One region of the Kitasatospora sp. NPDC088861 genome, then DNA from elsewhere that is predicted to be linked to it. Evidence: riboswitches for the same ligand, from Rfam matches in the RefSeq annotation. Region 1 holds a riboswitch; each other region holds the start of a gene.

The links. A riboswitch is a leader RNA that binds a small molecule or an ion and turns the genes downstream of it on or off. The one in region 1 is predicted to bind cobalamin.
Region 2: another riboswitch for cobalamin. It lies ahead of ACIP37_RS16130 (cobalamin biosynthesis protein); the one in region 1 lies ahead of ACIP37_RS20215 (prenyltransferase/squalene oxidase repeat-containing protein).
Region 3: another riboswitch for cobalamin. It lies ahead of ACIP37_RS19635 (HoxN/HupN/NixA family nickel/cobalt transporter); the one in region 1 lies ahead of ACIP37_RS20215 (prenyltransferase/squalene oxidase repeat-containing protein).

The regions. Positions count from the first base shown of each region.
Region 1 is NZ_JBIVJF010000011.1:103,770-107,033, forward strand. It holds gene ACIP37_RS20215 (prenyltransferase/squalene oxidase repeat-containing protein) at 1-1,402, opposite strand, end outside; cobalamin riboswitch at 1,507-1,650, opposite strand; cobalamin riboswitch at 1,728-1,804, shown strand; gene ACIP37_RS20220 (hypothetical protein) at 1,938-3,264, shown strand, end outside.
Region 2 is NZ_JBIVJF010000007.1:263,100-266,363, forward strand. It holds gene ACIP37_RS16125 (cobyric acid synthase) at 1-1,128, opposite strand, end outside; gene ACIP37_RS16130 (cobalamin biosynthesis protein) at 1,125-2,093, opposite strand; cobalamin riboswitch at 2,201-2,333, opposite strand; gene ACIP37_RS16135 (alpha/beta hydrolase family protein) at 2,597-3,264, shown strand, end outside.
Region 3 is NZ_JBIVJF010000010.1:209,644-212,907, reverse strand. It holds gene rpmB (50S ribosomal protein L28) at 1-201, opposite strand, end outside; gene rpmG (50S ribosomal protein L33) at 327-491, shown strand; gene ACIP37_RS19635 (HoxN/HupN/NixA family nickel/cobalt transporter) at 605-1,717, opposite strand; cobalamin riboswitch at 1,747-1,961, opposite strand; gene ACIP37_RS19630 (metalloregulator ArsR/SmtB family transcription factor) at 2,043-2,426, shown strand; gene ACIP37_RS19625 (DNA-formamidopyrimidine glycosylase family protein) at 2,481-3,264, opposite strand, start outside.

The DNA of each region.
Region 1 (3,264 bases):
GGGTGTCCTGTCCGGTGGCCTTGAACGCCTGGGCCGCGCTCGCGGTGCTGATGGTGTCGCCGGGGGCGCCGAGGTACGGGAGGAGGGATCCGTCGGCCTGCTGTCCGGCCGCGAGCTGGTCCGAAGCCTTCCTCGCGGCCGTCTCGTACCCGGGCGCCGTACGCAGGGCGAGGACCGCGAGGCCGGTGGTGAGCGGGTCGGACTCGCAGTGGTCGCCAGCGACGATCATCGATCCGGCCACCCCGCCGTCGGCGCACTGGAGCGCCGTGAAGCGGGCGAGCGCCGGGGCGGGTGGCGTGACGCCGGCGCGCTGGAGGGCGATGACGCCGAGGGACTGAACCCAGGGCGAGGCCGCGCCGAGGAAGTCCCCGGCGGCGGTGCACTTGCCGTTCTCCCCCGCCGCCGTGCAGACATGGCCGGTGAGCGCGGCGATCAGGTCCCGGCCGCCGAAGGCCCGGGGATCGCCACCGGTGCTCTCGGCGACGAGGGCCAGCAGTGCGGCGGCCCTCGCATCGGGCCGGCCGGCCGGTCCGTCGGGGTGGAGGAAGGCGTCGGTGTGAGCGGAGAGGAAGGCGACCGTCCTGCGCAGCGCCGGGTCCTGCGTGCCGGCGGCGGCGAGGGCGATGGCGGTGAGGGCGGTCCGGGGGTAGTCCGGCCCCTCGACGGCCCAGTTCTCCATGTGGTCGCCGCCGACGAGTTGGCGGGCCAGCCAGGCCGCGGCGGCCGCCGGGTCACCGGCGGCGGACGGCCCGGTCGGAGTCGGGGTCGAGGTCGGAGTCGGGGTCAGGGTCGCCGAGGGCGACGGCGAGGCGGACGGCGAAGCCGGCGAACCACCGCTCTTCGCCCGGACGGAGTCCGGCGTGAAGCCCGGTGCCCCGCTGGTGCCGCCGATGTCGGTGCCGCCGTACACCCAGGCCTCGACCTCGCCGGGCTTGGGCTTCTGCGTCCCGGCGCCGAACCGGCTGTAGGACCAGGCCTGTTGGCCGGGTTCGGCGATCCAGTACGACCAGTACGCGGTGGCCTGCGGGGTGTTGACGCAGGGTTCCTCGGCCGGCGTCGGGTACTGGGTGCCGCTGTTGAAGGTCCCGGTTCCGAGTCGGCAGATGAAGGCGGGTCCGTCGTGCTCGGTTCCGGCGGTGGTGAAGCCGGCGGCGTGCAGCAGGTTCATCCCGGTCGTGGGGCGGGCGTCGCAGCCCCGGACGACGCCGCCGCCCCAGTGGGTGAAGTCGACGGCGACGATCGCGCCCGTCGTCGCCGTGCACTGCTCGATCGGGTCGGCGGCCGCAGTGCCGGGGCGCCCGAACAGGACGCTTCCGCAGGCGGCGACCGCGACAGCACCGGCGACCACCAAGGAGGCGAGGTCCCGGTTCCTGTGACGTGTGCGACTGCTGCTGACCCTCACGACGACTCCCTGGTCGGTCGACGCAGGGCGCAACGGCGCAGCCCACGGTCTCCTGGGCAGGGACCGTCCGGACCGCGTCGTAGTCCGCGACGACGCAAGTGCTCTGTGAACAGGGCCCCCGGTCCAGGCATTCCGGCTCACCCACCACAGGTGGGTCCACGGTTGCGGGTCAGCGCCGGAGTTGGACCGGCTTCCCCTGAATGCCGAGGGCAAAAAATCGGTTCATCAGACCACGACGGCCGAACGGGAGTCAACGGTCCGTCATGTCGATCACATCACCTCGTCGGCCGGTGCGCCGTGCGGTAGCGTCCGCGGTGGCCGAGCGGGGGAACCCGGTGCGAATCCGGGGCTGACGCGCAGCGGTGTGGGGTGGCGATCGTGCTGCCCCGAGCCCGGATGCCCGCCCGGCCACGCACCATGGCGAAAGCCGGCCCACGCGATCCGGGCGGCGACCGCTCCGGCCGTCGCGCGCCCTCGAACGGACGCCGGAACTCCGGGGCAGGGTCGGCGTCCGCCACCCCAAGGAGCCTGTCCCGTGTCCCTCCTCGCCCCCTCGCGGACCACCCCTGCCCGCGCCGCCTCCGCCGTCACCGTCGCCCTGACGGCCGGCTCGCTCCTGCTCTCCGCCGTCCCCGCCCACGCGACGGCCAGCCCGACCCAGATAGCCACCTCGAAGAGCACCGGCGTCACCTACCTGAAGTCGCTCCAGGCCGCCGACGGCAGCTACGCCACCGGCGGCGGGCTCTCCAACGAGTGGGCGTTCAGCGCACTCGCGGCCGCCGGCACGGCCGCCGCGGACGTCACCCCCGGCGGCGACCCCACCAAGAACGCCCGCCTGGTCTACCGCGGCCAGCTCGCCGCCCCCGGCTGGCCGAGCGCCTCGCCGGTCGTCACGGACTACGAGCGCGGCATCCTCAACGCCTACGCCGCCGGCATCGACCCCGCCCGGGTCGGCCCGGGCCGCAACCTCGTCGCCGACCTCGCCGCCTACTGGCAGACCGCCGAACCCGGCTACTACGGCCCGTCCGCCAACTTCAACGGCACCGTCTTCGGCCTCCTAGCCCTCGCGGGCGCCAAGACCCAGGCCGGCAGCCCTCGCGTCCCGCAGCCGCTGCTCGACACCTCCGTCACGGCGGTGCGCGCCAACCAGCACAACGACGGCGGCTGGAACTTCAGCAAGGCCGCGGGCGACCCGAACGCCCTCGCCCAGGGCAGCGACATCGACATGACCGGCGCCGCCATGGCCTCGCTCTGCGCCGGGGGCGTCCCCGCCACCGACCCGGCGATCGTCGCCGCCAAGAACTTCCTCAAAGGCAAGCTCACCGCCTCCGGCGCCTTCAACGCCGTGTTCGGCGTCAACACCGACTCCAACGGCTGGGCCGTCTCCGGCCTCAACGCCTGCGGCATCAACCCCCAGGGCACCGACTTCACCAGCGGCACCGGCAAGAGCCCCGTCGACTTCCTGATCGCCCAGCAGTTCAAGCCCGGCGGCGGCTTCAAGTACCTGCCCACCGACACCACCCCCTCCCCCTACGCCTCCGTCGACGGCCTGCGCGCCGTCGCCGGCGCCGGCTTCACCGCCACCCCGCCGACCCCGACCACCACCGGCGAGCCCGCCTGGGCCGCCGCCACCGCCTTCGTCCCCGGCACCGCCGCCAAGCTCGCGCTGGTCATCGACGACGGCACCGGCGCGCTCAAGGTCTGCGCCGCCACCCTCACCCCGACCGGCACCACCGCGACCCTCGGCGACGTCCTCGACGCGGCCGCCGGCGCCGCCCCGAGCGGCTGCGTCACCTCGGTCGCCCCGTCCACCGGCGGCGACACCGTCACCGCGATCAACGGCACGGCCAACAGCGGCTCCT
Region 2 (3,264 bases), on a different contig from region 1:
CACCTTCTCGGCGCCGAACCGCACGTGCGTCGGCAGCAGGCCCAGGCCCTCGACCGAGCCGGCCCCGGACTCCACCTCGTCCTCGATCCCGCGCGCCAGCATCTGGTAGCCGCCGCACACCCCGAGGACCGGCAGCCCGGCCGCCGCCCGCGCCTTCAGCGCCGGCTCCAGGCCGCGTTCGCGCAGCCAGGCCAGGTCGGCCACGGTGGCCCGGGTGCCGGGCAGCACCACCAGGTCGGCGTCGGCCAGTTCCTCCGGCCGGGTCACCCAGCGCACCAGCACACCGGGCTCCTGCGCCAGCGCGTCCAGGTCGGTGAAGTTCGACAGCCGGGGGAAGCGCACCACGGCCACCCGCAGCACGTCCGCCCCGAGCGGGCCGCGGCCGTCCACCCGGTCCACCACCGTGGACAGGTCCAGCGAGTCCTCGGCGTCCAGCCACAGGCCCGGCAGCATCGGCAGGGTGCCCAGCACCGGACGGCCGGTCAGCCCGTGCAGCATGTCCAGGCCGGGCGCCAGGAGCCGCGCGTCGCCGCGGAACTTGTTGACGAACCAGCCCGCCACGTGCCGCTGGTCCTCCGCCGACAGCAGTGCCAGCGTCCCGTACATCGCCGCGAAGACGCCGCCGCGGTCGATGTCCCCGACCACCACCACCGGCAGCCCGGCGGCCGTCGCCAGGCCCATGTTGGCGATGTCCCGGTCCCGCAGGTTGATCTCGGCGGGCGAACCGGCGCCCTCGCAGACCACCACCTCGTAGCGGCGGCGCATATCCGCCAGGCACTCCAGCGACCGTTCCAGCAGGACGGGCTTGCGTTCGCGGTAGTCCAGCGCGCCCACCTCGGCGACCGGCCGGCCCAGCAGCACCACCTGGCTGCGGCCGTCCGCCCCCGGCTTCAGCAGCACCGGGTTCATCGCCGCCTCCGGCTCCACCCGGGCCGCCTGCGCCTGCATCGCCTGCGCCCGGCCGATCTCGGCGCCGTCGGCGGTGACGAAGGAGTTCAGCGACATGTTCTGCGCCTTGAACGGCGCGACCCGCACCCCCTGCCGGGCCAGCCAGCGGCAGATGCCCGCGGTCACCACACTCTTGCCCGCGTCCGAGGTCGTCCCCGCGACCAGCAGTGCGTTGCTCATGCCCTTCCCCTCCACCGTGTCGTCAGCAAGCGCAGCGCGACGTGCCCCGCGACCGTCGTACCCAGGGCCAGCGCGCCCACCCGCCGGGAGAGCACGCAGGCCCGCTCGATGTCGTCCGCCGTCACCGGCCGCAACTCCGCGCCCAGCACCGGCCGGTGTTCCACCCGCTCCCCGTACTGGAGGGTCCCGCCCAGCCGGACGCCCACCGCGCCCGCGAAGGCCGCCTCCGCCTGGCCCGCGTTCGGGCTCGGGTGCGCCGAACCGTCCCGCCGCCAGACCCGCCAGGCCGTTTTCGGCTGCGGCGCGGCGGCCACCGTGAGCAGAGCCGTCAGCCGGGCGCCCGGCCAGCCCGCCACGTCGTCCAGCCGGGCCGAGGCCCAGCCGAACCGGGCGTACCGCGGCGAGCGGTGGCCGACCATCGCGTCCAGCGTGTTCACCGCGCGGAACGCCAGCAGCCCCGGGGTGCCCGCCAGCGTGCCCCAGACCAGCGCGTTCACCACGGCGTCCGCCGTGTTCTCGGCCACCGACTCGACCACCGCGCGGGCGATCTGAGGCCCGTCCAGCGCGCTCGGGTCCCGCCCGCACAGGTGCGGCAGCCGCTCCCGCGCGGCCGCCAGGTCGCCCGTGGCCAGCGACCGGCCGATGGTGCGCGCCTCCCGGGTCAGCGAGGTGCCGCCCAGCACCGTCCAGGTCGCGGCGGCCGCCAGCGCGGCCCGGCCCAGCGGACGCCGGCCCACCGTACGGTCCAGGGCCACCGCGCCGGCCGCGACCGCGCCGACGCACAGCGCCGTGTACCCGGCGCCGGCCACCCGGTCGTCCTGCCACACCCGCCGCTCCAGCCGGGTCGCCGCACCGCCGAAGACGGCCACCGGGTGGCCGCGCCGGGGGTCGGCGAAGCGGGCGTCCGCGGCGAAGCCCGCGGCGGCGCCGAGCGCGAACGCGGCGGCGCGGGTCAGCGGGCGCACGGCGGGTTCGGCGGAAGGCCGCGTGGGGTCCGGCGGGGCGGGGCAGCCTGCATCGCGTGCGTGTCCTCACTCAGGGTCCGCGCCCTGGATCGACGTACCGGGGGCGAGAGTCTCCTGGCTTCCGGGTCGGACACACCCCCGGGCCTTCCAGCGGCTTCTGACGGTCCGCCGTGGCAATGTTCCGAGCGTGCTCCCCGGTGACAGTGGCGGGACCGCGCCGGACTCGCACCGGCTTCCTCTGCATGCCTCCGTTTGGCCCCAGGATCCCATCACGCGGCCGAACCGGGAGTCAACCGAGGTCACGGAGGGGTTGGTCACACCTCGGAGCCCCGTCGCCACCTCCGATCCGCCCGCCCCGCCCTGCCTGACGCCCGCCCAGCCCGAGGCCCCGCTGTGCCCCGGACGGCCCAGCCCGGTGGCCGCCCGCGCGGCCCCCCGGTGAACTGGTGCCCGGACACCGCCCGGACACCGTCCGGTCCAAGACCAGCAGAGCGGGGAGCGATATGCGTTGGGGAACCGCGGCCGTCGTGGCGGCCGCCGTCGTCGGCGCCGGGGCCGCCGGGGCCGCCGTCCTGGTGATCGGCCGCCGGGCCTCCGAACGGCTGGTCCACCCGGCGAGCGCCGCCCGGGAGTCCGGCCCCGTCCTGGTGCGGAGCCTCGCCGCGGGCCGGATCACCTTCAACCGCCGCCCCGAGAGCCTTCGCCCCGGCCACTGGGCCGTGGAATGGGACGACCACGGCCACGCCGTCGTCGAGGAGGTCCTGCACAGCGACGAGAACGGCGTCACCCGCCGCCTCGTCCGCGCGGACCGGGGCACCCTCACCCCCGGCACCGAGGTCCGCTTCACCCCCCGCGTCCACCTCGGCGACCCCACCGAGGCGCTCGGCCTCCCCTTCACCGACACCGCCGCCGACGGCGAACTCGGCGCCCTCCCCGCCTGGCGCCTCGACGGCAAACGAGGCACCTGGGTGATCCTCGTCCACGGCCCCGGCGCCGACCGGCAGCAGACCCTCCCGGTCCTCCCCGTCCTCGACCGCCTCGCCCTGCCCGCCCTCGCCGTCACCTACCGCGGCGACCAGGGCGCCCCGGCCTCGCCGGACGGGCTCGGCCACTTCGGCGAGACCGAGTGGCGCGACGTCGAGTCGGCGGTACGGCTCGCCCTCGACAGCGG
Region 3 (3,264 bases), on a different contig from region 1:
GGCGGCCTCGATGCCGATCGTGTCGATGGTGCGGATGCCCTTGGCGCTGAGGGTGAGCCGGACGTACCGGCCCTCACCGGGCAGCCAGTAGCGCTTGTGCTGGATGTTGGGGTCGAAGCGACGGCGGGTGCGGCGGTGCGAGTGCGAGATCGCGTTGCCGAATCCGGGTTGGCGGCCGGTGAGTTGGCAGTGGGCGGACATGGGTGCTCCCTGGCGTCCGGGAATGGGCGGGACGGAGCTCACGTTACACCAGATGAAAATGACTTCCATTTCGGTGTACGGTTTCGCCTCAGCCCCGAACACCCCGCCAACCCGGGAGGACACCCATGGCCCGCAGCGAACTGCGCCCCGTCATCAAGCTCCGCTCCACCGCCGACACCGGCTACACGTACGTGACCCGCAAGAACCGCCGCAACGACCCGGACCGGATGGTCCTGCGCAAGTACGACCCGGTCGCGCGCCGGCACGTCGACTTCCGCGAAGAGCGCTGAACCCCGCCCGCCCGACGACCGGCACCGGCCCGCAGCGACGAAACGGCGCCTCCCCCCGGGATCCCGGGGGAGGCGCCGTCGCTGATCGCTGCCGTCGCTGATCGCAGCCGTCGCTACTCGGCGGCCACCCAGCGCTTCTCCACCCGGGCCAGCTTCCAGTAGGCGATCGCCGCGGCCCAGACCACCACGAACAGCCCGGCGATCGCGTAGCCGACGTTGTCCAGCGAGATGCCCGCGATCCAGCCGGTGACCGGGTCGGTCAGATCGAGCTTCTCGTGCAGCACGCCGACCAGTTCGATGGTGCCGATGACGAAGGCCACCGCGATCGACAGCCCAGTGATCGTCAGGTTGTAGTACACCTTCCGGACCGGGTTCGCGAAGGCCCACTGGTACGCGAAGTTCATGAACGTCCCGTCCAGGGTGTCGAACAGGCTCATCCCGGCCGCGAACAGCAGCGGCAGGCAGACGATCGCGTACCAGGGCAGCCCGGCCGCCGCGCCCGACCCGGCCATCACCATCAGGGTGACCTCGGTCGCGGTGTCGAAGCCCAGCCCCAGCACCATGCCCACCGGGAACATCTGCCCGGGCCGGGTGATCGACCGGGTCGCCCGGTTCAGCACCCGGGCCATGAAGCCGCGCGAGTTGAGGTGCTCCTCCAGCTGCGCCTCGTCGTACGACCCGGCCCGCATCGCCCGGAACACCTTGAGTATGCCGAGCAGCGCGGCCAGGTTGAGCGCGCCGATCAGGTAGAGGAACGCGCCGGAGGCCGTCGTGCCGACCATCCCGAGCCACTTGTGGGTGGCCGAGTCGTCGTCCATCAGCGTGCTGGCCAGCTGCGCGCCGCCCGCCACCAGGGCGGCCATCAGCACCACCATCGAGGAGTGCCCGAGGGCGAACCAGAAGCCGACCGAGACCGGCCGCTTGCCGTCCGCCATCAGCTTGCGGGTGGTGTTGTCGATCACCGCGATGTGGTCGGCGTCGAAGGCGTGCCGCATGCCGAGGGTGTACGCGGTGATCCCGAGGCCCACCCCGAAGACCTGGGTGCCGACCGCGTAGTTGTGGGGCGCGACCAGGAAGACGAGCGTCCCGAAGGCCACCACGTGCATGGCCAGGATCACCCCCATCAACCCGGCCGTGCGGACGGTGTCCTCGCGCTTCCAGCGGAACGTGGGCAGCACGGACGGTGTCGCCGGCGCCTCGGCGGCGGCGGTTTCGGGCAGGGTCATTCGGGTCACGCTCCAGCACCTCGTGGAAACACTTCGTGAGATGCCGTGGCCGGTCTCCTGGCTTACGGGGGTCCCGTACCCGCCTTCCCAGGTGCGCGAGGCTCCCAGTGGCGTCGTGGGTACGGACGTCTCTCCATCGTCGACGATCACGATGGCCCGATCACAGTGGCGAGGGCCGCTCCGGACTGGGACCCCTGAGGATCCGTCACCGGTCTTCCCGAGCACCACGGCGGGGAACACCGTAGGGGCCAGGACCCACCCTTGCAAGGCTGCGCACCTGCGCAGGTGTCCAGGATCACAGGCCCCCTCCTGCAACAATGTGCGCATGCATCTCGTACCGGCCGACCGCGCGGGCCACCGCACCATCGACGGACACCGGGTCTGCGAGGCCATCGCCGCGATCGGCGACCCCGCGCACGTCCGCACCTGGGCCGAGCGGTTCTCCCTGCTCGCCGACCCCGGGCGGCTCGCCCTCCTGCTCGCCCTCCACCGGGCCGGCCCGCTCGCCGTCTCCGACCTCGCCGTCGCCACCGGCATGCGCGACCCCGCCGTGTCCCAGGCCCTGCGGCTGCTCCGCACCGCGGGCGTGGTCACCGGGGACAAGGACGGGCGGATCGTGCGCTACCGGCTCGTGGACGAGGCCCTGCGCCCCCTCCTCGACGCGTGCGCCGCCGCCGAACACCACGAGCCCAGCGCGGCCGTCGTCTGACCGGCTCCTCCGGAGGACGCGCCGGGGCCCGGCCGGAGCAACCCTCGAACGCGGTCAGGCCGCCTGGCAGGCGGGGCACCAGAAGAGGTTGCGCGCGGCGTGCTGCTCCGTCCGGACCTCGGTGCCACAGACCAGGCAGGGCATCGCGGCCCGCCGGTAGACGTACACCTCGCCGCCGTGGTCGTCGACGCGCGGCGGGCGGCCCATCGCCTCGGGGGTGTGCTCGGGGCGGACGGTGTCGATCCGGCCCGCGCCGACGCCCTCGTGCATCAGGGCGACCAGGTCGGCCCAGATCGCGTCCCACTCGCCCCGGGTGAGGTCGCGGCCGGCGCGGTGCGGGTTGATCCCGTGGCGGAACAGCACCTCGGCCCGGTAGACGTTGCCCACCCCGGCCAGCACCTTCTGGTCCATCAGCAGCGCGGCGACGGTCGTCCGGCTGGCCGATATCCGGCGCCAGGCGGCCTGCGGGTCGGCGTCGGCGCGCAGCGGGTCGGGGCCCAGCCGGGCGGCGACGGCGTCCTTCTCCGCGCCGGTGACCAGCGCGCAGGTGTTGGGGCCGCGCAGGTCCGCGTAGCCGTCGTCGTTGGCCAGCCGCAGCCGGACCAGGCCGACCGGCTCGGGCGCGGGCCCGGTACCGAAGGCGAAGCCGCCGTAGAGGCCGAGGTGGACGTGCACCCAGGCGCCCTCCTCGAAGCCGAGGAACAGGTGCTTGCCGACGGCTTCGGCCGCGGTGAGCAGCTGCCCGTCGATGGCCTTGGCCTCGTCGGCGAACCGGCCCTGCGGGCTGGACACCTCGACCGGACGGCCGCCGAAGGCCTTCCGGTTCTCGGCGGCGAGG